One region of the Bacillus sp. JST-5 genome, then DNA from elsewhere that is predicted to be linked to it. Evidence: riboswitches for the same ligand, from Rfam matches in the RefSeq annotation. Region 1 holds a riboswitch; each other region holds the start of a gene.

Region 1 (10,360 bases):
ATAAAGACTTGCGTCAATTATCTTAATTGAACCGCCGTATACGGAACCGTACGTACGGTGGTGTGAGAGGACGGGAGTTAATCGCTCCCTCCTACTCGATTTTAAAAAATTATCTATTCTTGAACAATCAATGTTCCAATATATCCATATGAATGGAAAATATTTTAAACAATTGAATAAAAAATTTCCAACGAATCAATTTGCGGTTGCAAGATTTTGAATCACTTGGTTATAAAAGTCATCCTCGAACCATCGCCATGCAAATAAATCCAATCGAGTTGCAAGATTTTATTCCGACTTACAAGAAAATGTCCATGAGTAACAAATAATTTTTTCATAGTTACAAATATATTCCACACAGTTGCAAGATTCATTTTTTCGAGTTGCAAATATCATTTCGAACGTTGCAAATACACCTTTCAAACTTGCAAATTCTATCTCGAAAGTTACAAATATACATCCAATTGGTTAGGATTGGCCACGACCAATCCTAACTTTTTTTGGAAAAAATCGACTACGAATATTTAACTTGCAAAAAAATCGATTTGAGTTGCAAAATTTTTCAATTACTTACTTCACAAAATCACTCTTGATTTTCTACTTGCAAATAAATTTTGCAAGTATGTTGACTTGTGTAAATAACCAATCATTTTCCCTCCCTCCTCAAATTTGGAAATCGAGCAAAAAAATTGAAATTTAATGATTTAAAGAGAGATGGAACCCCTAAATTTCCCCATTATCCTTATATAAATTTCATTTTTAACCTGTTTTTTGATTTATCGTCCATTTATGAAAAAACTATTTCAAAAAATAAATAAAAATGAAGTAAAAATATCTAAAATGTGTTGATATATTTCAATATAATGAATATAATGAAATAAAAATTTCAAATTAAATGTAAATTATGAAAGGGGTGTCCTTTTGTGCAGCTTAGTTATTCGAAGAAAGCTGAATTTGATACAAAAGGTTCATTGAGAATGTTTGAAAAAGCCAAGAAAGTAATACCAGGAGGAGTTAGTGCAAATATTAAATATTTTGCGCCATATCCAATTTTTATGGAAAAAGCAAATGGTAGCCACATAATGGATGTGGATGGGAATGAATATATTGATTATTTATTATGTTATGGTGCTTTAATTTTAGGGCATGGACATCCGAAAGTGATTGAAAGTGTACAAGAGCAATTTATGGCATGTGGTACGTCTGTTTTTGGAGCTCCACATCAGTTGGAACTAAGAATGGCTAATGAACTTGTCTCTGCCATTCCTAGTATTGAGATGGTACGTTTTACGAATTCTGGTTTAGAAGCTACACTATTAGCGATTCGCCTTGCACAAAGTTATACAGGCAAATATGCTATTGCCAAATTTGAAGGACATTATCATGGTGGATATGATCAAGTACTAGTAAGCGTCAATCCAGAGCTTGAAGAAGCTGGTAGTGAAAAAATGCCTAATTCTGTTCCTGAATCAAAAGGGATTCCAAAAGAAATTATTGATCAAACGATAATATTGCCATTTAATGATATCGATGCAACTGAAACCATTTTAAGACAAAGAAAAGAAGAAATTGCTGCAGTAATTCTTGAACCAGTGCAAGCCGGATTTATACCTGCAAATGAGTGGTTTATGCATAAATTAAGAAAATTGACAGAAGAATTAGGGATCGTCTTGATTTTTGATGAAGTAAAAACCGGATTTCGCATGACGTATGGTGGGGGCCAAAACATATATGGAATCAAACCAGATTTAACAGCGCTTGGAAAAGTGTTAGGTGGAGGGTTTCCAATCGGTGCCGTAGGAGGAAAGCGAGAGATTATGATTCAAATGGATCCGAGCATTGGAAAAGATATTTTTTCTAATGGAGGAGGAAATGAAGGAAAGACAGATATTGTTTTCCATAGTGGAACATACAACGGACATCCGACCATATTAGCTACAGGATTAGCCACATTAAATGTATTAAAAGATAAAGAAGTAATGAACCACCTCATTTCACAGACAACAAAATTAAAGAATGGCTTGGAATCTCTCTATCGTCACTATAAAATTCCAATGAAAGCTATTGGAATGGGAAGTATTTTTAATATAGTCTTGTCAGAACAACCGATAGAAAATTATCGGGATATGAAAAAAGCAAATACGAAATTGCGCAAAGCTATTGATGAACAATTATTACGTTTAGGAGTTTATACGAAACCATTAAATCGTTATTCCCTTTCAACTGCTCATACGGATGAAGATATTAAAAATACAATAAAAGCTCATGAAATCGCTATTCGTCGAGTGTTAAACATTATATAATGGTAAAAAAGACGAATAGACGAATTAAGGTGGAGTTAGATGAACGAAGTATACAGAAAAATCGCAGAAAAATTGCCCGATATGAGTAAATCACAACGGAAAATCGCTCGTTTTGTTTTAAATAATACAGACTCAGTTCCTTTTTTCACAGTTGGAAAGTTAGCAAAAACGGTGGGGGTTAGTGAAGCGACAGTTGTACGTTTTGCTACTTTTTTAGGATACGATGGTTATCCAGATTGGCAAAAAGCAATGCAAGAGACTGTTAAGCGCCAACTTACCACCGTTGAGCGCTTGAAATTATCGGATGACGTATATTCTTCCGAAGATAAAGCTGTATATGAAATGTTTGAAGAAGAAGTAAATCGAATCCAAACAATGGCATCACAGTTTGATACGGATTCTTTCCATAAAGCGGTGCAATATATTTTAGATGCAAACCGCATATTTATCATTGCTAATCGAAGTGCAGTTTCACTAGGATCATTTTTAGAATTTTATTTAGATTTGTTGTTCGAGAATACAGAGCTTATTCGAAATCCTCATGGTATTTCGGAGAAGCTATTTCGTCTGAAAGAAGATGATGTCGTCATTGGATTAAGTTTTGCAAGATATACGAAAACAACGATTGATGCTGTTAGCTTTGCAAAAGATCGTGGCTCTACTATTATTGCGATTACAGATAATTTATTGTCACCACTGATTCCATATAGTGATGTGGCTTTATGTGCACCTAGTGACATGCCTTCTTTTATCGATTCGTTTGTCGCCCCACTAAGTTTAATTAATGCTTTAATAACAGCAGTCGGAAGAAAAAAACGAGGAGATATTGAGAAGCATTTAGCAGATTTAGAAGAGGTGTGGGAACGATTTAATATTTTTCACAAATAAAAATATGTGCTTTTTATGCCATTTTGACTAGAGAATATTCATTTTGCACAATTATATGAAAAAAATTTAAAAAATACTTTCAATTTCTGTATCTAATAACTATAATAGGATTGACAATTGAATCAACGGATCCACAGGGGGAGCTTAGGCTGAGAGTGAACAATTTTTGTTCTGACCCTTCGAACCTGTTAGTTAATTCTAGCGTAGGGATTGTGGAAAAGGAAGATGAATAGTTTAATATCTATTTTTCTGCCTTCTTCAAGCTCCTATGGAAACGTTTGATCAATATCAAAACATAGGGGGTTTTTTTATGCGTTCAAAAAAGTTACAACCATCATTAGAGGCAGCGATTATGGCAGCATTAGCACTTGTCATTGATTTACTGCCATCCATTAAATTGGGACCTTGGATTTCTATTTCTTTTGCAATGGTTCCAGTCTTTTTAGTTTCATTTCGTTGGGGAGTAAAATATGGAATGTTATCTGGTTTTCTATGGTCATTATTACAAGTAATTACTGGTGATGCATATTTTCTCCATTGGTATCAGTTTATTATTGAATACTTTATTGCCTTTACTTGTATTGGATTTGCAGGTATTTTTAGTTCTTCCATTTTAAACTCATTTAATAATGGGGAAAAAGGAAGAGGTTTGTCCATAGCTGTTTTCGCTATGTTTATTGGGACAATTACACGATATATTTGGCATTTTTATGCTGGAATTGTCTTCTGGGGAGAATATGCTCCAGAAGGTATGGGGGTTTGGATGTACTCGTTTATTGTAAATGGAGGATCAGGTTTCGGTTCTTTTGTATTTTGTGCCATAGTCTTAGGAGCTATCCTTTCTATTTCTTCAAGACTATTAACGGCTAATAATCAATATTCATACAATGAATAAAATGAGATGAGAAAAATCGTTTCAAGTGAGGAAAGAAGGAGAAATTGAAGGATTCAAATTCTCCTTCTTTAATTTTTTTCATTATATTCGGCTTTTTATGAAAAATTTGTTAATGGTGAATTTAAGACGACAAAAACTTGCAACTAGGTTGATTTTATTTGCAAGCTGTTGGTTTGAGGGGAAAAAGTATTACAAGTAGTGGGGAAATCTAGCAACCTATATTGTTTTATTTGCAAGTTGATTGAAAGTGGTTGTTTTTTCAAAAAGAGAAAGGATTGGCGATCGCCAATCCTGACCAATTGAATGTATATTTGCAACTTTTGAGATTGAATTTGTAAGTTAATCAAGATTATTTGTAACTCTTAAATCAATTATTGCAACTAGAAAATGTCGTATTTGCAAGTGTTAAAGAAAAATTTGTAACTTTCGAAAAATTTTTTGTAACTCACGGACATTTTCTTGTAAGTCGAAAGAAATCTTGCAACTCGAATGGATTTATTTGCAAGTCGTTGTTTCAGGGGTAAATGGATGAACCAATTAACAAAAATCTTGTAACTTGATTTGATTATTTGCAAGTTAACGTTAATGATGTAAAGTTAAATATGTTAAATGAAAAAATCTTGCATTAAAATACTTGAATATGAAATAGTTTTCACGTTTTAAATTTTATTTAAAAATCGATGTATGTTTTAATGCTTAAACTATAGAACATCCATTTATTAGAATTAGGTAACTGAATGATAACAAGATGTCCTAATTTTTTCATTAAAATACAAAGCCAGTGAACTTTTTAAAAAAGATTCACTGGCATTTCCTATTGTAGATAGTTATTTATTTATAAATTTTCATTAAGTACTTTATAAATAGCTTTAGCGACACCATGGTTTTCGTTATGATCGGTAATATAATGGCACATTTCTTTAATATCTTGGGGTGCATTGCCCATTGCAACAGCAAAGCCTACACGTTCAAACATAGATACGTCGTTATAACTGTCTCCCATAGCCATCGTTTCTTTTAATGAGATTCCTTTTTGCATCACATATTTTTCTAATGCGACACCTTTTTGGGCTTTAATATTGGTTACTTCAAGGTTTTGATGACCGGACGAACTAACAGCTAAGTTTGAAAATTGTTGAAGTCTTTGTTCGGTTTCTTGTAATTTTTCCTTATCTAATGAGAAGATTAGCAGTTTTAATAATTGAATTTGATCTTTTTGTAACAATTCTTCATAACTTTGAACTAATTTAATTCCACCACGTTCGAAACGTTCTTTTACACCTTCAACGATTTCCTCATATGTAGCTTTATGTCCAGCACTCATTAATATATCGGAAATGACGGATAAAGATTTTTCATAATCGTTTGAAAAGGTACCTTGATTGGTATAAAGTTCGTAATACATATCTTGTTCTTGTAAAATGTGATGAATGTTTCGATATGTATCTACATCTAAAGGAATGGAAGTTTCTATTTTTCCATTTTGATCCCTTACTTCAGAACCATTCATACAAATGACGGGGCAAACGATTCCAGCTGATTTTAATGGAAACATGGCTTCTTCATAGGATCTGCCTGTAGCAACTACAACCTCAATTCCCGCTTGCTGTGCTCTTTTAATTGCTTCAATATTCTCTTTACTAATGGATTGATCTGCACGAACTAAAGTTCCATCCATATCTGTTGCGATGCATTTTATCATTCTGACCACCTAATTTCTATGATTGGTAATAATTATCATTTTAATGGAATGATGGGAGGATGGCAAATAATAAAGGTTGGTACAAAAATTCATTATTAAGTGAGGAACATATATGATAAAATAAAATAAGAATATTCAAATAATTATGAAAGTAACAATTCTTAAATCAACCAATAAAAGGAGGTGAATAGAAGGAAAAGATGATGGATCTTTTAAAAAAATATCATCTACACTAAAAAAGGAGTGTTAAAGTGTGAACATTTCTTTATTGTTAGAAAGAAACGCCCGTAAATATCCAAAAAAAGAAGCGGTTGTATCTGAATCGAAGCAATTTACATATTGGGAACTAAACAAATTCGTCAATCAACTAGCTAATAGTCTATCAACATATGGATTGAATAAAGGAGACAAAGTTGTCCTTTACATGCCAAATACCCCAGAATTTATCATCTCTTACTTCGCGGTCTTACGTTTAGGAGGAATCATTGTTCCTGTTAGTGCAAAACTTACATTTTAAATCATTCTGATGCAAAAGCTCTTATTGCACACGATCTATTATTTGATCAAGTGAAAGATTTACCAAGCTCTATTTCTCTATTATTTATAAAAACAGGAGAACCAGTAGATGAGTGGAAAAGTTTTGAACAACTATTGGAGTATGGAAGTACTGAAGAAATTACTTGTGATTTAAAGGAAGATGATGAGGCAACGATTTTATATACATCAGGGACAACTGGCAGACCAAAGGGAGTTCTTTTTACGTATAGAAATATATTAACTGCAGCTATTATGATGGCTATTGAAATGGAAATGAAGCCAGAAAGCCGAATGCTTCATTTAATGCCTTTAAGTCATTCCGCACCACTTCATTTATTTTTAGTTGGTGGAACTTATGTTGGAGCGACTCATATTATCGCTTCTACATTCACTCCTGATTTACTGTTAAAACTTGTTCATGAAGAAAAAGCGACCCACTTTTTTGGTGCACCTGTAGCTTATTTATTAACGGCTAATCATCCTAAACTAAATGAGTATGATTTGTCCTCTATGAAATATTGGGTATATGGTGGGGCACCTTTAGCTTCTCAAGAAGTAAAATTCATTCAAGAAAAATTTAAGACAGATCGCCTATATTGTGTATATGGATTAACGGAAGCAGGACCGACCGGGACGCTACTATTACCTGAAGAACATAAAGAAAAAGCTGGAAGCATTGGGAAAAGAGCGGCATTAAATACGGAAATAAAAATTGTCAATGCAAAAGGAGAGGAAGTCCAACCAGGTGAAGTTGGAGAAATACTGTTAAAAGGCGAAGGTGTAATGAAAGGATATTACAAAGATCCAGTTCAAACGATGGAAGTGCTTCAAGAAGGATGGTTATATACTGGTGACATGGGAACATTGGATGAAGATGGGTTTATGTATGTCGTTGACCGAAAGAAAGATATGATAATTTCAGGAGGTATCAATATTTTTCCTAAGGAAATTGAAGAGACGCTAGCTTTGCATCCAAAAATTTCCGAGGTAGCTGTTGTCGGAGTTCCTCATCGTGAATGGGGAGAAACTGTAAAAGCATTCGTTGTGCTAAAAGAACCGATGGATAATCTTGAAGATGAATGTAAACGTTTTCTGTCTAATAAACTAGCAAGCTATAAAATTCCGAAATTATATGAAAAAATTGACCAATTACCAAGAAATGCGACAGGGAAGATATTAAAACATGTTTTAAAAGAGAGAGAACAATTCTTACAAAATAGAGGTGTTTCAACCATGAATTTTTATATAGAAGATCCAAATTTAGCGTTTAATTTAAAAAAATATTTGGATGATGAATTTTTTAAATGGGCTGATAAAAAGTTAGAACAATTTGGAGAGCTATGTAGAACTGAAATCGATGAAAGAGCGGTCTTTACTGATCGTGATGGGCAGCCGAAATTAATCAAATACGATAAAATGGGTAATGACATTTCATATGTTTGGGTGAATGACGGATATAAAAAGACGGTTGAGCAAACGTATAACACTGGAATTGTCGGATATATTCATAAGGAAATTCCCGAGTTAAGAAGAAGAGGAAATTACATTTATTCATATGCACAAGGTTACTTATTGTCCCATGCGGAACCCGGATTTTATTGTCCTGTCACGTTGACAATGGCCACGGCTTATTTAATTGATCATTATGCTAGTGAAGAATTGAAGAAAAAATATCTGCCCCATGTACTTTCCACTGGTGAAACGGAATTATATGAAGGAGCAACATTTTTAACTGAACGACAAGGAGGTTCGGACGTTGGAGCGAATGAAGTAAAAGCGATACCAGACATAAATGGTAATTATCGGATATACGGAGAAAAATATTTTGCTTCCAATGCCGGACAATGTGGGGTAGCGATGGTGTTAGCAAGAATTGAAGGAGCACCTAGTGGGACAAAAGGGCTTAGTTTATTTTTAGTCCCATGGAAAAATGACAACGGGATCCTCAATCATTTAGAAATTCGTCGTTTAAAAGATAAATTAGGTGTTCGAGCTGTTCCTTCTGGAGAAGTTGTTTTTCATGGTTCCGAAGCTTACTTAGTTGGGGATGCTTCCAAAGGATTTTATTACATGATGGAAGCGTTAAATCTATCAAGGATTTGTAATGCAGTAGCATCGATTGGAATTATGCGGCGTGCATTTTTGGAAGCTAGAAATTATGCTCGTTCGCGTCAGGCATTTGGTCAGTATTTGATTGATTTCCCGATGGTGAAGGAGTCATTAGTCAAATTAGCGGTCAAACAAGAAGTAGAAACAAGTGCCGTGTTTTCATTAGTGGCTTTGTTTGATCGAATTGCTAACCACCATCCATCTATTACAATGGAAGATCATGTCATGAATCGCCTTCTCATTGCTTTGTTAAAAAAAGAAACGGCAGAACAAGCTATTCATTTTAGTCATGAAGCAATTGAAATGCACGGTGGCAATGGATACATTGAAGATTTTGTAACTCCTAGACTTTTAAGAGATGCACAAGTATTAACCGTTTGGGAAGGAACTGCGAATATACTTGGTTTAGAAGTTTTAAGGCTATTAAAAAAATATGACGCAGGAAGAGTTTTTGTTTCTTATGTTCAGGAGGAACTAAAAAAACTTCATAAAGATTTAGAAGCATTTATAACTCCTGTAAAAAAGGGAGTAGAAACATTAAAACAACAATTAACTTATTTATCGATTAATAATGAAGATGTTCAAACGTATCATAGCAAACGGGTTGCAAAGTTAATGTGTGATATCTATGAAAGTATAATTGCACTCAAGGATGCACAAATTGGAGGAGATCGGAAAGTAAAGGTCGCACAGATTTTTATTCAAAATACATGGAAGATGAATGAGTGGATGGATGAAGAACTTCTAGCCCTTCGTTATTTTGATGATATCATCCAAACGGATAAAGTGATAAAAATATAGGAAATGTTTCTATTAATCTGACCGGAATGTTTCCGGTCTTTTTCTATTACAGATTATTTGTAATAAAAGGGAAATTTATAGTTTATCAATCTTTTTTTCTCTATAATGGGAATGGGAGGGATTTATGTGATTGATGTTCGAAGTGATACCGTGACAAAACCTACAGAAGAAATGCGTAAAGCAGCTTACGAAGCAGAAGTGGGAGATGATGTATATCGGGAGGATCCTACGGTCAACCGTTTAGAAGAAAAAGCTGCCGAAATTTTAGGAAAAGAAGCGGCTTTATTTGTAACTAGTGGAGTTCAAGGAAATCAAATTGCTGTCCTTACACATTGTCGTCCTGGTAATGAAATATTATTAGAAGAAAATTCCCATCTGTTCTATTATGAAGGTGGTGCCATATCTGCATTTGCAGGTGTTCAACCTCGGACAATTCGCGGAAATAAAGGATCATTGAATGCCAAAGATGTAGAAATGGCGATTCGTGGAGATGATATTCATTTTCCTGAAACAGGGCTGATATGTATAGAAAACACACATAACCGTGCAGGTGGAGCGATTATACCAATTGAAAACATGAAATCGGTTTATGAAGTGGCACGTCAATGTGGAGTTCCCGTTCATTTAGATGGTGCCCGTTTATTTAATGCAGTTGTTGCAACTGGTATTCCAGCTAGCGAATATGCGAAATACACCGATACAGTTCAAGTTTGTTTATCCAAAGGGCTAGGAGCACCTGTTGGTTCAGTTATCGCTGGTTCACGTGATTTTATTGAAAGGGCAAGAAAGTGGAGAAAGCGCTTAGGCGGTGGTTTAAGACAATCAGGTATCATTGCGGCTCCAGCACTTTATGCTTTAACGAATATGGTTGAACGTTTATCAGAAGATCATGAAAAAGCAAAGTATTTAGCTGCAGGAATTTCAACGATTGATGGATTATCTATCGAAAATGATGTGGAGACCAATATTATTGTTGTTGGCACGAAAGGCTTGGGGTTAACTGCTAACCAATTACTTGAAAAATTAAAAGAAAGAGACATTTTAGCCGTTAGCTTCGGTACATATAGTATTCGATTTGTAACCCATTATGATGTTTCAATGAGCGATATGGATGTCGTCATCCAA
Region 2 (10,360 bases), on a different contig from region 1:
CTCTCAACGTGTCATAAAGTTTAGCAGCGACCGTTGTTAAGTCCTTTCGATTACCACAAGATATAACAACATCAGCATCATAAAAATCTTTATTTTCTTCGGTTGTAAGTATGCCTACTTTCAACCCTTTCCTTTGTTGTTCCTCAATTTTTTTCTGAATCCACTCTTTGCTTCCATCTAACACGATTAACGGAGCATCTGGCGCATAATGGGTATACTTCATCCCAGGAGATTTCGGTTTTTCTTTTTCTGAATGCAACGCTGCATCGATGTGAACTTCTCCAATTACCGCTTCTATTTGTTCTTTCGTAATTCCACCTGGACGTAAAATCACCGGAATATTTTCTGTACAGTCAATAACAGTTGATTCTACACCTACGCCAGTTTCTCCCCCATCAATGATTGCAGCGATTTTCCCTTGTAAATCATCATAAACATGACTAGCTTTCGTTGGGCTTGGCTTTCCTGAACGGTTGGCACTCGGTGCGGCGATCGGTAATTGAGCCGCTTCAATTAGAGCGAGCGCAATCGGATGATTCGGCATACGAATGGCGACTGTCGGAAGATTTGCCGTAACAGCCGGACTCAGTACACCTTTTTTTTGTGGAAAAAGAATGGTTAAAGGACCTGGCCAAAATCGATCCATTAATATTTGGGCAGACTTCGGTATTTCCTCAACCATTTCTTCTACTTGCTTTATATTCGCAACATGGATAATTAGCGGATTGTCACTTGGACGGCCTTTTGCTTGATATATCTTTTGCACGGCTTCATCACTTTTGGCATTGGCCCCTAAACCATATACCGTTTCGGTCGGAAATGCTACAATTTCATTTTCTTTTAAAAGTTTAGCTGCTTGTACAATATGTGGATGATTCATTAAGTTATCAACAATGTTATCCACTTTCAACCATTTTGTCTCCATTTATGATCTCCTCTTATGTAAACCGATTTATACGTTATTTTATCAGTATTTGAATTAAATAAATACGTAGAAAGTATAAAAGAAGATGAAAAATAAAACAAGCTTTATCCACAAAATGTGAATAAAACCTTGGGAAAAGTGGATAACTTTGTGGATAAATGGGATTATTTTATATGAATTTTCATTATATATAGACCGTTATCCACAATATCTTCAATTTTATTTTCATATGATTCTAAAATGGATGGGGAAATATCCTCCGCATCTGTTTCTTGAAAGCCAAGCATTTTAAAAAATGGCTTCGCTTCCTTTCTATGCGTAACGATAATTAATTCTTTTAATCCTTTTTCTTTGGCTATTGCAAATGTGCTTTTAAATAGAAGGATCATCTGTTTTTCATTGACGGTAGGATGTACAACAAGTGATCGCAATAATCCAGAAGATTGATGAATCTCAAAACCAATCGTACCTAAAATATCTCCATGTTCATTTTTTAAAAGGCTAAACAATTCCATCTGATCAATTAACTCATCATAAGGAACTTTTGCCTTCTCTAAAAACTTTTGTAAAGCAAAACGATCTTCAATATCTCCACGTACTACGATCGAATCCATAACATCACCTCTATCATTGTTCTATTCTATGAATATGTTTTTATAGAGAAAATAGAACTTTTTGATAGAGGTAAAAATATCCCTTTATACAAATAGACTGATAATATAATCAAAGATTTCTAAAAGGAAAAATTTCACTTCTGTTTCTTTTTCCTCAGCATATAGCGGCTCTTTGTCCTGATCATTATCATTTGTCTCATTTTCATCAAAACCATCACTGACCGCTGTACCATTGGAAAAATCTAAGAAACATAATGGCGGAAATAAAACACACCACCAGTTTGCACCTTTTGCTTCGCCAATTTCAATCACTATAGCCTCATATTCTCCTGCCGGGTATAAAAACTTTCCATACAGCTTCGTCGGAAACTTTGCTTTTTTGAAAGATACGTTCACACGATCATTACTTTGATAGGCTTCTAGTACGTTTTCACTAATTTCTTGAATGATCGGTAAATTCCTTTTAATAGTTTCTCGAGCTTCTTCGATAGACGTTAAATGCTCAACCCATTTTGTAATTTCAGCATTCACTTGATTACGAATTTCTCTTTTAATCTCTTGATCTTTTTCTGTATTACTATTCGCTAATATTCGAAGCCTAATAGCTTCATTTGGAATAATGACCGTTTCTCCCGTTGCTGCTTCGCTCTTCGGTATATATAAACTAAACATAGTACCTATAGAAATGACGATTAAATATAATACTGCTAAATGTTTTTGTTGTTTCATTTTCACTTCCCCCTTCACTAGTTCATTGTGGACAAAGTCTCATAATCTTATACACGTTTTTCTATCATTCTTAAAATTTTTTAAACCAGAGATCAAATATAGGTCAGACGTATCAATTTCATAACAATTGGTTGACCGAAAACAATCATATGCTATACTGATGGTGAAAAAATAAATAAACTGATGTACCACTAGGGGAGTCTTTTTATGAAGGCTGAGATATGCACGTTTATGCATGGACCCTTTGAACCTGATCTGGATCATACCAGCGGAGGGAAGTGGATGTAGTCATGTACATTTACTATTTTTGTAGATTTCATCGCTACTTCCATACCCGGAAGTAGCGTTTTTTATTGGAAAACACTCCTCTTGTGGTCGTCGTTGGGAAGGAGAAAGAAAAATGACGTTTTGTGATGAGGTTCGGAACGAATGCAATGACTTATGGGAAGCCAGTTTCCATCATCCTTTCGTAAAAGGGATTGGCGATGGAACGTTACCTATCGATACGTTTCGATTTTACATTAAACAGGATTCCTATTATTTAAGTCACTTTTCTAAAATTCAGGCGTTTGGTGCTTTAAGATCATCAAATTTAGCAATGACGAAAAGCTTTGCAGAGCACGCAGTAGCTACATGTGAGGCAGAGCATCGTCTACATGAATCGTTTATGAAAATGTTGGATGTGACTGAGGAAGAACTGGAACAGTTTCAGCCGTCCCCATCTGCGTATGCCTATGTTTCTCACATGTATCAATGTGCATTTACAGGCGATTTAGCTGATTTATTAGCAGCTCTTTTACCTTGTTACTGGCTTTACTACGAAATTGGAGAGCGTTTAAAAGATGCAAAGCCAAACCACCCGATTTACAACCGCTGGATTGAAACATACGGATCTGATTGGTTTGCTGAAAAAGTAAAGGAGCAAATTCAACGAATGAATGAATTAGCCGAAAATCTATCTCCTATAAGAAGAAAAGAATTGAAGTTGCATTTTCGCAAAAGCAGTTATTATGAATGGCATTTTTGGGATATGGCTTGGCGCATGGAAGATTGGGAAATTGAAGATTATGCTTACATACAAAAATAAGGGGGAAATTAGAATATGTTAAATACTAGACTACTAACAAACATTCGTCATGAAAAGCCCCTCGTTCATTGTATAACGAATATTGTTGTAGCCAATTTTCAAGCAAATGGTTTATTAGCTTTGGGAGCATCTCCGATTATGGCCGATGCGGTAGAAGAGGTGGAAGAAATGGCCTCCATCTCCTCTGCTGTCGTACTAAATATTGGGACATTAAATTCCTATACAGTTGAATCGATGCTTAAAGCCGGAAAAGCAGCTAATTTAGCGAATATTCCCGTCGTTTTAGATCCTGTCGGTGCAGGTGCTACCAATTATCGTAAAAAAGTCGTCCATCATCTTTTACAAGAAATAAACGTTTCTGCCATTCGTTGCAACGCAGGTGAACTTGCTTCTATTGCAGGTATTGATTGGTCTGCTCGAGGGGTTGACGCTGGCAGTGGAAATACCGATGTACAAAATATAGCGTTGCAAGTAGCACGTAATTACAATACAACGGTTGCAGTAACTGGGGAAGTTGATTATATCACCGACGGAAACACAATGGTTGAAATTCGAAATGGGCATCCTTTCATGCCAATAGTCACAGGGACAGGATGTTTACTAAGCGGAATTACAGGAGCATTTTTAGCCGTAGATCATTCAGCAAGTTGTTTAGAGTCTATCGCCACATCTGTTACATGTTACGGAATTGCTGGTGAAATCGCTGCTAAACATGCAGATGGTCCAGGTAATTTTTATATACAATTTTTAAATACTCTCCATAGCATGACAGAAGAGGACGTTCGTTCATACGCTAAAATTTCATGGAAAAAGGAGACCGTCCAATGAAGCCTATTGCATTAACAATTGCCGGATCAGATAGTGGCGGTGGTGCCGGCATTCAAGCCGATTTAAAGACTTTTCAAGAATTAGGTGTGTACGGAACATCTGTAATTACTGCTGTTACCGCCCAAAATACGTTAGGTGTGCACGGTGTATATCCGCTTGAACGGAACGCTGTCGGAAATCAACTAAAAGCGATTGGCGATGATTTTGACATCAATGCTGTCAAAACCGGAATGCTGGTTGATTCGAATATCATTGAAGAAGTCGCTCACTGGATTAAGCATTTTCGGTGGACTCCAATCGTCATTGATCCAGTCATGGTGGCAAAGGGTGGGGAACCATTATTAAAAAAGGAAAGTATGGAAGCCCTTAAGACGGAACTCATTCCGTTAGCAAAAGTCATTACCCCAAACTTAGTGGAAGCCGAATTATTAACCGGCATAAACATTCACAACGATAAAGACTTATTAATAGTAGCGGAAAGGTTATTAAATATGGGAGCAAAAGCTGTCGTTATCAAAGGCGGTCACCAATTTAAAAGTTCATGGTCAACTGACTTTTTCATTCATGAAAACGGTGAACAACTATTTTTAAGAGGAAAACGAATATTAACAAAAGATACACACGGGACAGGATGTACATTTTCTGCAGCTATTACATCTGCGCTTGCGAATGGTTCGCCAGTTAAAGATGCTATCATTTCTGCAAAAAAATATATTCACGCAGCTATTATGGACGGATTACATATTGGAAAAGGTTATGGTCCAACCAATCATTGGGCCCATCGAAAAATGAATGAAATTAAAGATTTCCACGTTGATATCTCAACGAATGTAGAGGAGGTATTATTTTGAATATCGCGAGCATTCTTCCATGCTATTTTATTATGGGTTCTATAAATACACTAAATCGTGATCCTTTACATGTTCTTGAAGAGGCGTTAAAGGGCGGTATCACCTGTTTTCAATTACGGGAAAAAGGAAAAGGGGCGCTCATTGGTGAGGAGAAACGTGCATTTGCTATTGAATGTATGAAATTGTGCCATAAATATCATATCCCGTTTATCGTCAACGATGATGTTGAACTTGCCGCATCGATTGGTGCAGATGGAGTCCATATAGGTCAAGATGATCTCGCTCTTTATGAGGCGAAAAAAATGCTAGGGAAACAAAAAATCATCGGTATTTCGGTCCATCATTGGAAGGAAGCGGAGTTTGCCATTAAAGGTGGGGCCCATTATGTTGGAATCGGTCCCGTATATGAGACAAAATCAAAAGAGGACGCAAAAATGCCTTCTGGAACTCGCGTAATTGAAGACGTTCATCGCACCTTTCCTTCTCTCCCTATCGTTGGAATCGGAGGAATTTCAGCAACCAATCTTCAGCCTGTCATTGCAGCAGGTGCAAAAGGGGTGGCAGTTATTTCAGCAATCAGTCATGCGGAACATCCATATCAAACAGCATCGATGATAAAAAATAAAGTAGTTGATCTCCTCCAACGATCCGTCCATAACAGATAATTACTCGTTTGAACAAAAGATCGGCCATTAGCCGATCTTTTTTATATTTGCAAAAACCATTCGCTCTTTCCCATTAATATCATTTACGACTTCGATTTTTTCCAACTTATTCGGAAAAGCTGCTTTTAACAACGAAGCGACTGCTTCTCCTTGCCCATGACCAATTTCAAATGCAATTAAACTTTCTTCCTCAACGACCAATGGCAACTGATTTGCGAGTTGCCGATACGCATCTAGACCATCATTTCCTGCAAAAAGAGCTTTTTTTGGCTCATAGTCTTTCACGGTGGTAGACAATATTTCTCGATCCTTTAACGGTATATACGGTGGGTTGGATACGATTACTGAAAACCTTTCTCCTTTTTGAATAAATGGCTCTAAAAAATTCCCTTCTACAAACTCAACATCCGCCTTTAAATTTTCTGCATTCATCTTCGCGACATTTAAAGCTGCAAAAGAAATGTCAGACGCAGTAACCAATAAATTCGGTTCCTCAAGCTTTAATGTAATGGCAATTACACCACTACCAGTCCCGACATCCAACACCTTAGTCGATTCTTTCTTCGGCAATCGATCTAAAACGCCAACAACAAGTTCTTCAGTTTCTGGACGAGGAATTAGTACATGTTCATTAACGAAAAACTTCCTTCCATAAAACTCTTCAAAGCCTAACAAATATTGAACAGGAACCCCTTTTTGAACATGTTCATTTACCAAACGCTGAAAGGTTTCCATCGTTTGATCGGAAAGCTCCGAATGTGCATTAGCAAAAAGTTGAGATCTTGAAAAACTTAATAAATGACGGAGAATAATTTCTCCGATATTTTCATCCTTATGATTGCTTTTTAAATACGAAGAAGCCCAATGTAGGGCCTCGTAAATTCTATTTTTTGAGTTATTCATTTTCCGCTCTCTGCAATTTTTTTGATTGTTCATCTAGCACTAATGCATCAATGATTTCATCGAGCTTTCCTTCTAACACTTGATCTAATTTTTGAATGGTTAAACCTATACGGTGGTCAGTCACACGGTTTTGCGGATAATTGTATGTGCGAATACGCTCAGAGCGATCCCCTGTTCCTACCGCAGATTTACGTTGAGCATCATATTCGGCACGAGCTTCTTGTTGGTATTTGTCGTAAATACGTGCACGTAATACTTTCATCGCTTTTTCTTTATTTTTGATTTGTGATTTTTCATCTTGGCAAGAAACGACAATACCTGTAGGGATGTGAGTTAAACGAACGGCAGACATTGTTGTATTAACGCTTTGTCCCCCTGGTCCGCTTGAGGCAAAAGTATCTACACGAATATCTTTTTCATTAATTTCGACTTCGACTTCTTCCGCTTCAGGTAAACATGCAACTGTAGCTGTGGATGTATGAATACGTCCTCCAGATTCCGTTTCAGGAACACGTTGAACACGATGCGCACCATTTTCGTATTTTAGTTTGGAATAAGCCCCTTTTCCATTGATCATAAAAATGATTTCTTTATATCCACCAAGACCAGTAGGACTAGCTTCAATCACATCGATTTTCCAACCGTTGTTTTCTGCATATCGGCTATACATCCGGAATAAGTTTCCTGCAAATAGCGCAGCTTCTTCTCCACCTGCAGCTCCGCGAATCTCCATAATAACGTTTTTATCATCATTTGGATCTTTCGGAATTAATAAAATTTTTAATTTTTCTTCGATTTGTTCAAGCTGATCTTGTAGATCGGAAATTTCTTCTTTCACCATTTCTCTCATTTCCGGATCCAATTTCTCTTCTAACATAGCTTTCGCATCTTCATATTGTTGTTTAATTTTTTTATATTCACGATACGTCTGAACCGTCTCTTCGATATCTGACTGTTCTTTTGAATATTCTCTTAATTTTTTCGGATCATTCACGATATCCGGGTCACTTAAAAGTTCATTTAATTTTTCATAGCGATCTTCTACCGCTGCTAATCGATCAAACACGGCTTTTCACCTCATAACGTTCTTTAAAAACTTCAATAACATTGTAATTATAGTATAATATACTAATTATCGTCAAAATGAAATCCTATCAACGTTCATAATTCCCCAGGGACCAATCCTTGAACCCTCGATTATCGGTTCATCCATTTGAACACATTTCAAACTCTTCGTTTCCTTAATGCCACCTCATTGAAAAAACCAGGTGCAATTTGCCCTGGCTGTTATGAACGGTCCTCTCGAATGGTTACTTCAATATCATATCTTGGTAAAGCCCCTGTTAAAATTCGATGAAGCTTTCCTTCTTCTTTAATCTTTTCATTATGAGATAACATACCTTGTCGATAAACAGTGACCCACATATTATCTCCATTGATCCAAACGGGACCAGCCCGATATCCTTCCATATCGTTAATGATCGATTTTGCTTTATCAATATCTTTTCCATAATTATCTGAGCGATTCCCGTTATTCAAAAGATTAGGATTTTGGTCTAATATATATACACCTTCATTATTCTCACGATCCACGACATTATCATTGTTCGAAACCATCTTTTTTGCATTTCGGTCTTCATTTTCTAAATATGTTGAACTGTTCTCCTTTTGTTGACAACCAATAAGTACGAGTACTATTGAAAAAAGTACAATGAACCATCGATGCACTCGTTCCACCTCCTTATGATTAGCTTAACCATTCCAGCTAAGGAGTTTAGTGGAACTTTTTTCCTCAACCAAACAAAAACCCGTGTCTTACACAGGTTTTGTTGTAACGTTTAGTTGTTTATGAGAATTTGGTGCACCCGGAACTACATGATGGTGGCGACAACGAGGCTCATAAGATTCTGCCGCTCCAACTAAAATTACAGGATCATTATAAGAGGCTGGCTCCCCATTTATTAGACGCTGCGTTCTACTTGCTGGTGATCCGCAAACAGCACAAACGGCTTGTAACTTTGTCACCAATTCAGCGATGGAAAGGAGCTTCGGCATTGGGCCAAACGGTTCTCCACGAAAATCTTGATCAAGCCCTGCAACGATGACCCGATATCCGCTATTTGCTAGCATTTGCACAATATCAACGATATCATCGCTAAAAAACTGAACTTCATCGATCGCAATTACATCTACATCCGCATCTATATAATGAATAATCTCTTTGGCATCCGAAATGGGTTGTGCTCGAAAAGCTGTTCCGTTATGAGAGACGATTTCTTCTTTGCTGTATCGATTGTCTATTTGCGGTTTAAAAACTTTAATATTTTGTTTAGCGAAATCAGCTCGCCGAACTCTTCGAATTAATTCTTCCGATTTCCCCGAAAACATACTCCCGCAAATTAATTCAATCCAACCCGATTGCTTCATTACATACATGGGGCGATTTCTCCTTCCCTAAATCTACTCTATTATATTCTTTAATGTTCTTTGCATCTTTATACTAATTGACTTTTTAATGGCTATGTAATAAAAAAACAGGCAAGCCAATGATTTTCCTTGCCTGTTTTTACTCTGAAAATAATTATGATTAGCCTTTAAGACCGTATTTTTTGTTGAAGCGATCAACACGGCCAGCAGCTGTTGCGAATTTTTGACGTCCGGTATAGAAAGGGTGACATTCAGAGCAAATCTCTACACGCACCTCATCTTTTACGGAACCACTTTCAAATTCATTTCCGCATGCACATTTAACAAGTACACGTTTGTACTCAGGATGAATTCCTTGCTTCATCACTTTCACTCCTTCCGCCCTGAATCATTCCGAAACAGAGTTAATCCATTACGATGCGCATTTACGCATACTCTAAAAAAAACACTGAACTAATTATAACAAGGTCACTATTGAATTGCAATATTTCCTTCTCATTAAAATACAAACGAATCTTTCCAATTATAACATTTTTTTCGCTTTCCCATTGGCTTTTGCTTCTTCAATAACCATTTGGAAAAATTCTTCATTTGAGTCCGTTTGTTTTAACTTACGCAAAAATTTCTCCGCAAAATCAGGTTGATCAGACATGGACTTTCGAATGGCCCATAAAATTTCAAGATGCTGCTTAGGAATCAATAGCTCTTCTTTTCTTGTTCCTGAACGGCGAATGTCAATCGCTGGGAAAATACGTTTTTCTGCTAATGAACGATCTAAATGAAGTTCCATGTTCCCTGTACCTTTAAATTCTTCATAAATGACATCGTCCATACGAGAACCAGTATCAATGAGTGCTGTAGCTAAAATTGTTAAACTTCCGCCCTCTTCAATGTTACGGGCTGCTCCAAAGAATCGTTTTGGGCGATGAAACGCTGCTGGATCAATACCTCCAGAAAGTGTTCTTCCACTTGGAGGAATAACAAGGTTATAGGCACGAGCTAGTCGTGTTATACTATCCATTAAAATAATAACATCTCGTTTATGCTCGACCAATCTCATTGCTCGTTCTAACACTAATTCAGCTACTTTAATATGATTTTCCGGTACTTCATCGAATGTGGAGCTGACAACATCTCCTGCAACAGAACGCTCAATATCCGTCACCTCTTCCGGACGCTCATCAATTAAAAGGACAATTAGTTCAGCTTCCGGATGGTTCGTTGTGATACTGTTAGCGATTTGTTTTAATAGCTGAGTTTTCCCTGCTTTTGGCGGCGCCACGATTAAACCGCGTTGACCAAAACCAACAGGTGTAATTAAATCCATGATT
Region 3 (10,360 bases), on a different contig from region 1:
ATTCAAAAAAAAAAAGAAGCAACAGGAAACTACTATCGCTTCTTAATCACTTCATATATTTTTCTTTTCCAATCTAAAAATTGTTCCGATAATAATAATTCTTCTCTTCTTGGACGAACAAATGGAATATGAAACTCCCTAACAATAATCGCTGGTTTGTCAGAAAATACGAAGATTCGATCGGATAAAAATAACGCTTCTTCAATATTATGTGTGACCAATAATATTGTCCTCCTGTTTTCTATCCATATGGATTGCAGCCATTTTTGCATATCCTGTCTCGTAAATTCATCTAATGATGAAAATGGTTCATCTAAACAAATAATCGTTTGAGGACTTAATATACTGCGTAAAAATGATACCCGCTGTTGCATTCCACCCGATAATTCATAGGGATATGCTCGTTCATACCCTTTTAAACCAGCTCGATCTAACATAGTCATCGCTTTTTCTCGTTCGAGTGGGACTTTCGCAATTTCTTGTCCTAATAATAGATTTTCTAAAATCGTTCTCCATGGAAATAATGACGGAGTTTGTGGCATGTAACTGATTGAGCCACGCTTTCCATTAATGTTTTTACCATCTAAAATAATTTCACCTTCGTCTGGATGAATCATCCCACCAATTATTTGAAAAAGAGTACTTTTCCCACTACCTGAAGGTCCAAGAATGGAGACAAATTCACCTTCATTGACGGAAAATGTTATATCTTTTATTACATTTACATGTCCGAATGATTTTTTTACCCCTTTTAATTCTAGTTTATTCATTTCGGTTCCCTTCCTGTGGGTTTCCATTTCACTATTAGTTTTTCAATGAAAACAATGATTGAAAAGAAGATGAAACTAAGCGCCATCACAATAAAAATAGCAACAAATACACGATCCGTTCGAAATGATGAAGATGATAAAGTCATATAAAGACCTAAACCTTTATTAGCTCCTAACCATTCGGAAATGACTGCTCCCATCACACTATAAGTAGCGGATATTTTTAATCCAGAAAATATGGAAGGAAGAGCGTGAATCCTTTCCAATTTCCAAAAGATTTGCATTTTCGTTGCTCCAGCCATTCTCATATATTGCAACAAATCTCGATTCGTTTGTTTAAAACCATCCAAGGCAGCAATCGTAATTGGAAAAAAACATACAAGCGTAATCACAATGATTTTTGGTAACATACCAAATCCAAACCAGATTACAAGTAATGGTGCCAATACGATAATTGGGACGTTTTGCGATATAATTAATAATGGATAAAACATTTGTTTAAGAAATGGTATTAAATGAAGGATTGTTGCGACTAACAATCCAATCGTACTCCCGATGATCAACCCTGTGATCGATAATCGGACAGTTGGTAAAATATGGACGGAAACCGTTTCCCATCCGTTATATAGTTCATGAAAAATCGTACTTGGTGCTGGAAGGATCCATTTTTCAATATTGAAAATGGCTACACATCCTTCCCATAATAATCCGAACGAAATCACTGTTATGAAAGGAAGCCAGCTTCTTTTCATTCGATTCACCGATATTTTTCAGTTAGCTTATCCATGGAGGCACCGGATGGTTGATAGAAAATTTTAATTTGTGAAATTACACTTGGACATCCTAATTCGATCATTCGTTGATTCATTTTTTCAATGACTTTTAATAATTCGGTTAGTTCCCCTTCCATAGTTGTTTCTAACGGATTCACTTGATATTTTACTCCCGAATTTATTATTACTTGAATGGCTTCATCAATAAAAGGGATCGTGTCTTCACCATTTTTCGTTTTTGGTATGATTTGAATGCTAACTAAAGCGTTTGACATCATCTTACCTCCTAATTATTCTGGTAAAAATTCATTCGTAAATGCTTTATCAATTTCTGGTTTTTTCTCCAATAATCCATGTTCATACATCCAGTTTGTATAATTTTCCCAAACTATTAATTTTTGCTCTCCCCATCGTGGGGCATCATCTTTATACTTTGGAGAAAGCCATTTTTGGCTAGCTTTCACAAGTTTTTCATCCAGTTCAGGAACATGTTTGATGAGTATTTCTGCCGCATTATCTGGGTTGTCAATCGCAAATTCATACCCTTTAGAAACAGCTTTTAAAAATTTTCGAATCGTTTCCGGATGTTCTTGAATGTAAGATTCACTTGTTGTAATTACAGGTGTATAGTAATCGAGCTTTTCACTATAATCGGTTAAGTAAATCATGTTGATGGGTTCGTTTCTAAGTTCAGCTTCTACTCCCGTCCACCCATAGTAAATCCATGCAAAATCAATATCACGTTTAGATGCAGTGAAAAAGTCAGCGTCTCCAATATTGATGATGTTTACCTTTTCTACATCTGCGTCGACTTGTTTCATCAGTGAATCTATGACTGCTTTTTCAACAGGTGCACCCCATCCTCCATATGTTTTTCCTTCGAAATCTTTAGGTGATGTAATGTTTTTTTCTTTTAATGAGGCAAATCCTGATGTGTTATGTTGAATGATGGCTGCAATCGATACAATTGGAATGCCTTGAACTCGTGCTTCCGTAATTCCTTCTTGATAACTGATTCCAAATTCAGCCTTTTTAGAAGCAACTAAAGTATCTGCACCAGCTTCAGTTGGTAACATGATTTCCACATCTAATCCTTCTTCTTGGAAATAACCTTTTTCTTTCGCTACATATAATCCTGTATGATTCGTATTTGGTGTCCAATCAAGAACAATCCTCACTTTTTCAAGTTGGGACCTATCGTCTTGTTCTAATTGTCCATTCGTTGACGAACATCCTCCAAGCAATAAAATCGTGATGATAAGATAGAAAAACTTTTTCATGTAAAATTCCTCCTTCAACTTTTGTCAATTACTAGATTGAAGGGAACATAAAAAGCGCCCTGGTAGACACACCTAGGGCGCATATGAAGAGTCATCATATGTATTTTCTCTATGTTCCCTACGCTGGTCTTAACCAGATCAGGTTCAAAGGGTTAGTATCTTACGGATACACTCTCAACCGGCAACACCGGTTCCCCCACAACTTTTTGTATGAAGTTTTTCCTCCTTTACTATTACATATGATACATGTTTCTGCAAGACTTTTTCTATCAATCTAAAGGAAAATTTCAACGACCGGTCGAATATCCTTTTATAAGGAGGGAAAAAGAAATGAATATTTGTAAATTCTGTTCTAAAAAAATATCCCGGAGTTATTTACTATATCGTACCTTGTTTGTGAAACAATATCCCATAAAATGCCCAAATTGTCATTCAAACTTGTATTTGACGAAAAAATCTTTAAAAATTTCTTTTGGAAACATTGTTTTTTTAATTATTTCTATTATCGGTACAGCCATTTTACATTTATGGAAATACTTTGGATTTTTTTTGACCGGTTTTGTCATCTATCTATTTTTTATATACCCATCACTTATTCGTCTGACTCATGAAGAGGAAGAAATGTATTAATTTAATAGATTTTGAGTAACGCTACTTTTGAATGAGAGAAATATCACCTGTCCCTGATTTTAATTGGATTGTATATTTCCCATCCATTTGCGCAAAATGCTTGTCCAAGTTTGTTTCAATAACACCTAAACTTGTTTGAATATCAAGTTTGGCATCGATATTTTCATAACAAAGATACGTGTTAATATCTCCACTTCCACTATTGATAAAAATGTTAGATTCATGAATCATTTCAACCATCACATCGCCTGCACCTGTATGAGCAGACAAATTTCCGATGAATGATAGTAATTGTATATCTCCACTAGAATTAGATGCTTCCCCATTGACAGTCTGAATCTTTTCCCCTCTAATATCGCCGGAACTTGATTTTGTTTTCAATTCATTCGTCTGACATTGGTTGATTTCAATATCTCCAGAGGAAGACGATATTTCCACCATATCGCTATAACATTCGAATAATTCTATATCTCCTGATGCACTGAAACTATGAATATTCCCGTATAGATTCTTTCCGTTGATATCTCCAGAAGCATTTTTTAATACAATGTTTTCAGCATGTATAAAATGAATGTATTGGTCTCCGGAACTTGATTCTGATTGTAAATGATTTGAAGTAATATTTGAGATATGTAAATCTCCTGATCCGCTTTTAATATTTAGTTTTGATAGGATAAGCCCGTCCACGTCAATATCGCCAGATTTTGTTATAATTTGTATATCACTTGCTATATCTTTTGGTAAAACTATTTTTAATGTACAAGATGTAATAGAGTTTAAGAATCCTGTAAAAATAATGCTTTTTTCTAATTTTGCTTCAATCATTAAATGTTCGTCTTGAGTATTTACATATAATTCCGGTCCTTCTTCATAAGTCTCTAATATGACTTCTATTCGACTTTCTTTATGAACATATATTTCAACATCTGATATGTCGGTTTCGATTGAAAGACCCATTAATTTTTTTACTTCCACCGATTCTTTTTCAATCCGCTTTTCAATTTTTTTCTGAAAACTATCTTTAATAATTTGAAAGATTCTCGTTTTGGACATATTCAGTCACCTCTAATCTTTTTTATAAAATTATTGTAATTTTTCTAAAAGATTTGTAGTACATGCTATAGGGTGAATGACACTCCGTCTGGAGGCGGATATTTTCCATTCATCTATAACCTTTTATAAGAAATTTTTAGATTGTTCATTTAGGTCAGTATAGATAAAATGAAACTTAATGAGAAATAGATTCGTAATAACAGATAAATAGTTTATACCGATGGAAAGGGTGTTCATTTTTGGGGTTATTCATTCATATTGAGGAAGCTGGGTATGAAAAAAACGAACCGATTTTAGAAAACATTCATTTTTCCGTCAATGGTCATGAGCTCGTTGGTTTAATCGGGCCGAACGGAGCTGGAAAAAGTACAACAATTAAGGCGATTCTCGGGATATTAAAACATGTAAAAGGTGAAATTACCGTCCCTTCTTATTCTTACATTCCGGAACGTCCAATTTTTTTTGACCGACTAACTTTATGGGAGCATATTGAATTTTTGTATTCTACGTTAACTGTAAATGAGAAAGAATTTTTCAATGATGCTGAGGAATTAGTTCGTTTATTTAAGATGGATCAAGTAAAGCATCATTATCCCGATCATTTTTCCAAAGGAATGCAGCAAAAAATGATGCTCATTTTAGCATTTTTGAAAAAGCCGGATTTATATATTATTGATGAACCATTTATGGGCTTGGATCCGAAATCGGTGAAAAAATTACAACTGTTGTTGGAAGAAGAAAAACGTCGTGGAGCTGCGATATTAATGTCTACACATGTTTTAGATTCAGCGGAAAAAATGTGTGATCGATTTGTTTTTATTACCGATGGAAAATTATTGGCACAAGGAACATTGGAAGATATTCGGCAATTAAGTGGTTTAAAGGACGGTTCGTTGCTAGATTGTTTTGATATTTTAATTGAGAGTGAAGAACAATGACAGGAAGTCAGTTATTTTTGCAACGATGGAAAAATGAATGGAATTTTAAGTTTAGTATCATTCGTTCAGTGATTGATTGGACCATTTTTCTATATTTATTAATTCCAGGAATATTCTTTTTTGCGATCTTTTATAAAGAATTTTGGTTACATCCCTCCTCCTATTGGATGGATTTTATCCCATTTTGGGGCTTATTGGGAATCATGGTCATGTTAAATACAGGAGGGAATATTCGAACGTTTCAACACGAGGCAGATGCCCTTCATCTTTTACAAGAAAATCGCTTGCTTTTTACGTTAAAAACTTATGGTTTAATGACTACTCTATTAAATTCATTGATTACGACTGGAATCATCATTGGAATAGCATTACCTGTTCTTTTACATATTTATCATTTAAATCCGGTTGACATCTGTTCTTTATTTATCAATCTATTTGCGACGAAACTGTTGATCTTAACGTTAAGGAAGATGATTCATCATAAAATCATAAAACGTTTCATGATATTTATCTCAATCCTTATAATCATTTTTATTATTTATGTTCTTCCATTTTATTTAACTGGCATTATCGGGTTATTAGGTAGTATTATGTTAATATCTTTCCTTAGTTTAAAAGTAAATAAAAACCGTTATTTATTTATGAGAGAGTTGGAGATTGAACAAGAGGAACGGAACAAATATATTCAATGGATATATCAATTTTCTTCTGAAATTGAAAAAGAATCGGTTCTTTATCGAAAAAAACCGCTTTTATTGTTTAGAAACTCAGCAAGGATTTTTCAAGTAAGAAATGAAGAAACTGGGCTTCTCGAACTATTATTAAAATCATTTTTACGAAATCGGCAATATGTTATGTCCTATTATCGCATGTTAGCTATTAGTTGTGTTGCTATTTTTCTATCTCCGTTATGGATAAAATGGCTATTGTATATTGCGTATTTTTTCTTCATTGACTTTTGGATTAGTCATATTGTTAAGAAAAGTTTACACCACCCTTTTTTCAAACTGGTAACGGTAAAAGAAGATGTAAAACTTTTAGTGACTCATCGATTTCAAAAAATGGTTCGTTTACCAGGGATATTGATTATTGGTGGGCTTGTAGTTGTTTTTAGTTTGTTAAAACTGATTGAATATTTGATTTTTTAGGGTGATAAATGATGACATTTAAAGCAAAGAGAGACCGTTTCTTCATGAGTATTATTTATTTCATTATAATAATAATTTTGTTTGTGACATTTGCCCCTGTACTTATCATTGGTTATATGGAAGATAAAATAGAATTTTTGCCCCTACTTGTTTTATTTTTAATTGATTTAATAACCGTCGTGTTTATCTTGTGGATCATTTATGATATGAAATATATTTTCTATGACGATTATTTGTTCGTGAAAGGTGGACCATTTCGCAGTAAAATTCCTTATTCTAAAATTACCGGATTTCGCGAAACGAAAAACATTTGGATTGGTTATCGATTATGCTCTTCAAAAGACGCGTTAGAAATCTTTTATACAACAGGACTAATGGGAAGTGTCATTATATCACCAGAGAATAAAGAAAAATTTATGGAAGAGTTAGAAAAAAGGATGAATAAAAGCTGATCGACATTGATCAGCTTTTTGTCATTTATTCTTTTTTTGCAATTTTCTAATGAATTTGGAAGGGTTAAAAGGCTCCAGAGCCTCCACCACCTCCCCCAACTCCTCCACTTGAAGTTGAAGTCGTACTGCTTGAATAAGAAGTTAGTTTGTCCGCATGATGGAACGCATCCATTAAGTATATAGTATTGAAATACATGTATGGATGTTCTCCACTTGCATGAAGTGAAGTCCGAATACGATTCATAAACGGTTCAAAATATTTTTTAAAAGCTTTGTCTTCCACACTTATCCCATAAGCAATGAATCGAGTTTGTTCATGTCTTGGCAATCCATTCCAATCGTCTTCCGTTAAAGATGGAAATCTTTCTTTCACAAGTTTCCATTCTTCTTGGATGATTAATCCCACCTCGTTTTTCGTTACGTAAAATATCGCAAACATTAGTAAAGAAACTGCTGATATGATGGAAATCGTTAATGCAGCATAAAGTTCATACATCCCGAAAAAGATGGCTGTTACACCAATGAATATGCTTGTAATCCCTAATGCCCATCGTGTTTGCAAATGCTTATCATATAAATCTTTTTCTTTTAGTTCTATAGAAATTTCTTGTTTCCATTTGTGGATGGATTCTTGATAACTTTGAATATTTTTTTTATCTTCGAGATAGTCTTGAATATCTGTTAAGCGAAATACCTTCCCATCTCCTATTTTGTCAAATAATAACGTTAATAAAGTTTGTTCATGCATGTGGCTCGTTTGACGATGAATTAATGTAAACGTATCTTCATCCATTTGTTGAATATTTCCATTTCGAATTAGATCAAATATGGCAGCAGGAATCATACTTGCTGAAAATATTTTATTATTAGTGAAAAAAATGGTTGCTGGAATACTTAATTTTTCTTCAGGAATATAAAAATTGCGTTCGAGTAAAAATTCTCGAATCCTTTTGGCGGCAGAACGGGATGATTGGATGGCGAGTGTATAGACACCGACAACTAAAAGAATAACAATGGGAATAAACACCATACTTACATTCTTCCAAAACTGCTGCTTTTCTTGAAAATTTTTATATTCTGCCATTAACTTATTCTTTTCCGCTAGAAATTCATCACGAATCGTCCCATGGTTTTCTTTTAATTGAGAGAATAAAGAACCGTCATAAATCACTCGGATATCTCCATTTTTCCCATTTGCTACTTTCCCGAAATTGAAGCGAACTATTCCGTCTTCTTCGATTTTTTCTTTATTAAAGGCTGTATCGTAGCCAAGTGCTAGAACGTTGTCTGTTTTGCTAGGGGGATGTATTGTAATGGTTAAATTTTCATAAGTAGATTTATTTCTCTTATCAAAGAATGGCCAATAAAACTGTGCGCCATCGCTGAATTTTTCAATCGCATTTTCGATCGAATAATGAATTTCAATCGTAACCGTTTCTTCTTTACCTTTTCGATAGATTTTATATAAATCGTTTTCTTTTTCTATTTTTAATGGTTGACCATTTTCAAAAGCTTGTAAGTCTTTGATGAATGTCCCTTTTTTCGGAATAATTTCTCTTGTTATTCCGTTAAATTCACTTTCAAAATCATAAGTAAATTTCTCAATTACTTTAACGTTTCCGTTTGGCTGCAGATACGCATCAATGGTTACCTTTGAAATATCAAATTCCACGGCGTATGCTTTTATTGGAATCAAAAATAATATGAGGAAAAAAAGACATGTTAACAAGAAATTCTTCCGTTTCATATTCATCACCCTACTATTATGTACGAATATACCCTAGAAAAGTTTCCAATCATATAAGAAAAGTTTTTTTCATATTTGAGTAAGATCATTCTCAAATTAGTTTTTAGTTGATAATCTTCTCTTATTCTCCAATCAATCTATCATTTTTAATATTTCTAAGATCTAATAATATTCATACATAAATGAAACAGTAGTTTAAGAATGTTGATTATGATAGAATTTTTTTAACAGGTTATAAAGGGGGACAAGCGTTGGGGTCGTTTGTTAAATTTATTTATTATACTTGTTGTGCTCTTTTTTTCCTTATCTTTCTAAAAGTGTTAACAGAACTATTTCATTATTTGATTTCATCTGAGAACGAAATTCTTATGACTATTACTAATATTATTTCTATTATTCTTGCCATCATTTTATCGTTTACTACAGTAAACAAAATTTTCGGTGTCAAGAAAGGACAAAACGAACATCGAAAGAGCTAATTTACAAAAAAATTCCACCGCACAATCGAATGTACGGTGGAATTTATATGCAATTATCCTTCCAAATTCTTCTCCACTTCTTTTATAAACTTTCCTTTTTTCGCAAAATATTCCGGATGTGCTTTCATTAAGACCGTTTTTCTTAATAAATATAATGTGAAAGTAAATGAAAGAATACTAGTGACAATCATTACCCATTTTGGATTCAACAAGTCAAATAATAATCCATATAAGAAAATACCAAATGGTACAAGAGCGGACGAAATCGTTTCGACCGTCCCTATAATTCTTCCTCTATAATTCTCTGAGATCATTTTTAGTAATTTGACGGCTGTTGGTGTATTCATGAGAGATATAAGGCCGCCTAATAAAAATGACCATATGATGTAGTAAGGAAATAAAATAGGATTCGGGAAAGTATAAAATAACGGAATAATCATTACCGTAAATTGAATGCTTAACAATAAAATTGTTTTTTTAGCAAGAATAAATGGATACTCAAATTCTTTTCTTATTGATAAATAAAGCGCCGTTAAAATCATTCCAACTGAAAAAGATGATTGTACAATTCCATATTGATAACTGCTTAATTGAAGTTCATTCACTAAAATGAATGGCATTCCAACTTGAATAGATGTGAAGAAAAAGCTTATAAAAATAGATGTAGATGCTAGACTGATCAGCAATACATTCTTTTTTACATAATGGAAGCTATCAATGAAATTCGAAATAAATCCTTTCTTTTGTGAATCTTGTTTAGTTTTTTTCTCAACATTAGAATTCACATGAAAGTCTAAGGATAAATCGAGAATCAAAGCAATGGTATAACAGATGATGAATAAAATTAAAAATGCATTTAACGGGAAATACGCATATAAAATTCCTCCGATTACAGGTCCTAGAATACTACCAATATTTTTGGATGCATCGCTTAAGGCAAATGCTTTTTGTGTACGCTTTTCATCTATTAAATTCATGACTGACGATGTAAAGGTAACGGAATTAAATAAAGAGGCGATCGATAACAGAATCGTTGTTAAATATATGAATGTGATTGTTATTTGATCGAAAAAACTAGCTGTTAATAGTC

The links. Region 1 has a riboswitch for thiamine pyrophosphate ahead of thiT (energy-coupled thiamine transporter ThiT). Riboswitches for the same ligand answer to the same signal wherever they lie in the genome.
Region 2: it holds a riboswitch for thiamine pyrophosphate, as region 1 does, so the genes downstream of both, tenA (thiaminase II) here and thiT (energy-coupled thiamine transporter ThiT) in region 1, are expected to answer to the same signal.
Region 3: it holds a riboswitch for thiamine pyrophosphate, as region 1 does, so the genes downstream of both, AC3ASS_RS08435 (ABC transporter substrate-binding protein) here and thiT (energy-coupled thiamine transporter ThiT) in region 1, are expected to answer to the same signal.

What each region holds. Positions count from the first base shown of each region.
Region 1 is NZ_JBYLHW010000060.1:4,918-15,277, reverse strand. Features, by position in the region: gene AC3ASS_RS11250 (aspartate aminotransferase family protein) at 978-2,303, shown strand; gene AC3ASS_RS11245 (MurR/RpiR family transcriptional regulator) at 2,343-3,191, shown strand; TPP riboswitch at 3,318-3,419, shown strand; gene thiT (energy-coupled thiamine transporter ThiT) at 3,502-4,086, shown strand; gene AC3ASS_RS11235 (Cof-type HAD-IIB family hydrolase) at 4,922-5,788, opposite strand; partial or broken gene AC3ASS_RS11230 (class I adenylate-forming enzyme family protein) at 6,042-7,540, shown strand; gene AC3ASS_RS11225 (acyl-CoA dehydrogenase family protein) at 7,559-9,235, shown strand; gene ltaE (low-specificity L-threonine aldolase) at 9,362-10,360, shown strand, end outside.
Region 2 is NZ_JBYLHW010000051.1:5,315-15,674, forward strand. Features, by position in the region: gene AC3ASS_RS10445 (L-threonylcarbamoyladenylate synthase) at 1-925, opposite strand, end outside; gene AC3ASS_RS10450 (GNAT family N-acetyltransferase) at 1,090-1,539, opposite strand; gene spoIIR (stage II sporulation protein R) at 1,624-2,268, opposite strand; TPP riboswitch at 2,452-2,562, shown strand; gene tenA (thiaminase II) at 2,669-3,355, shown strand; gene thiM (hydroxyethylthiazole kinase) at 3,371-4,183, shown strand; gene thiD (bifunctional hydroxymethylpyrimidine kinase/phosphomethylpyrimidine kinase) at 4,180-5,034, shown strand; gene thiE (thiamine phosphate synthase) at 5,067-5,699, shown strand; gene prmC (peptide chain release factor N(5)-glutamine methyltransferase) at 5,727-6,602, opposite strand; gene prfA (peptide chain release factor 1) at 6,595-7,668, opposite strand; gene AC3ASS_RS10490 (hypothetical protein) at 7,890-8,330, opposite strand; gene AC3ASS_RS10495 (thymidine kinase) at 8,418-9,038, opposite strand; gene rpmE (50S ribosomal protein L31) at 9,190-9,393, opposite strand; gene rho (transcription termination factor Rho) at 9,553-10,360, opposite strand, start outside.
Region 3 is NZ_JBYLHW010000034.1:2,635-12,994, forward strand. Features, by position in the region: gene AC3ASS_RS08420 (ABC transporter ATP-binding protein) at 33-770, opposite strand; gene AC3ASS_RS08425 (ABC transporter permease) at 767-1,522, opposite strand; gene AC3ASS_RS08430 (thiamine-binding protein) at 1,528-1,818, opposite strand; gene AC3ASS_RS08435 (ABC transporter substrate-binding protein) at 1,834-2,823, opposite strand; TPP riboswitch at 2,922-3,031, opposite strand; gene AC3ASS_RS08440 (DUF4097 family beta strand repeat-containing protein) at 3,475-4,506, opposite strand; gene AC3ASS_RS08445 (ABC transporter ATP-binding protein) at 4,746-5,444, shown strand; gene AC3ASS_RS08450 (ABC transporter permease) at 5,441-6,592, shown strand; gene AC3ASS_RS08455 (PH domain-containing protein) at 6,604-7,044, shown strand; gene AC3ASS_RS08460 (DUF2207 domain-containing protein) at 7,109-8,791, opposite strand; gene AC3ASS_RS08465 (hypothetical protein) at 9,043-9,270, shown strand; gene AC3ASS_RS08470 (MFS transporter) at 9,324-10,360, opposite strand, start outside.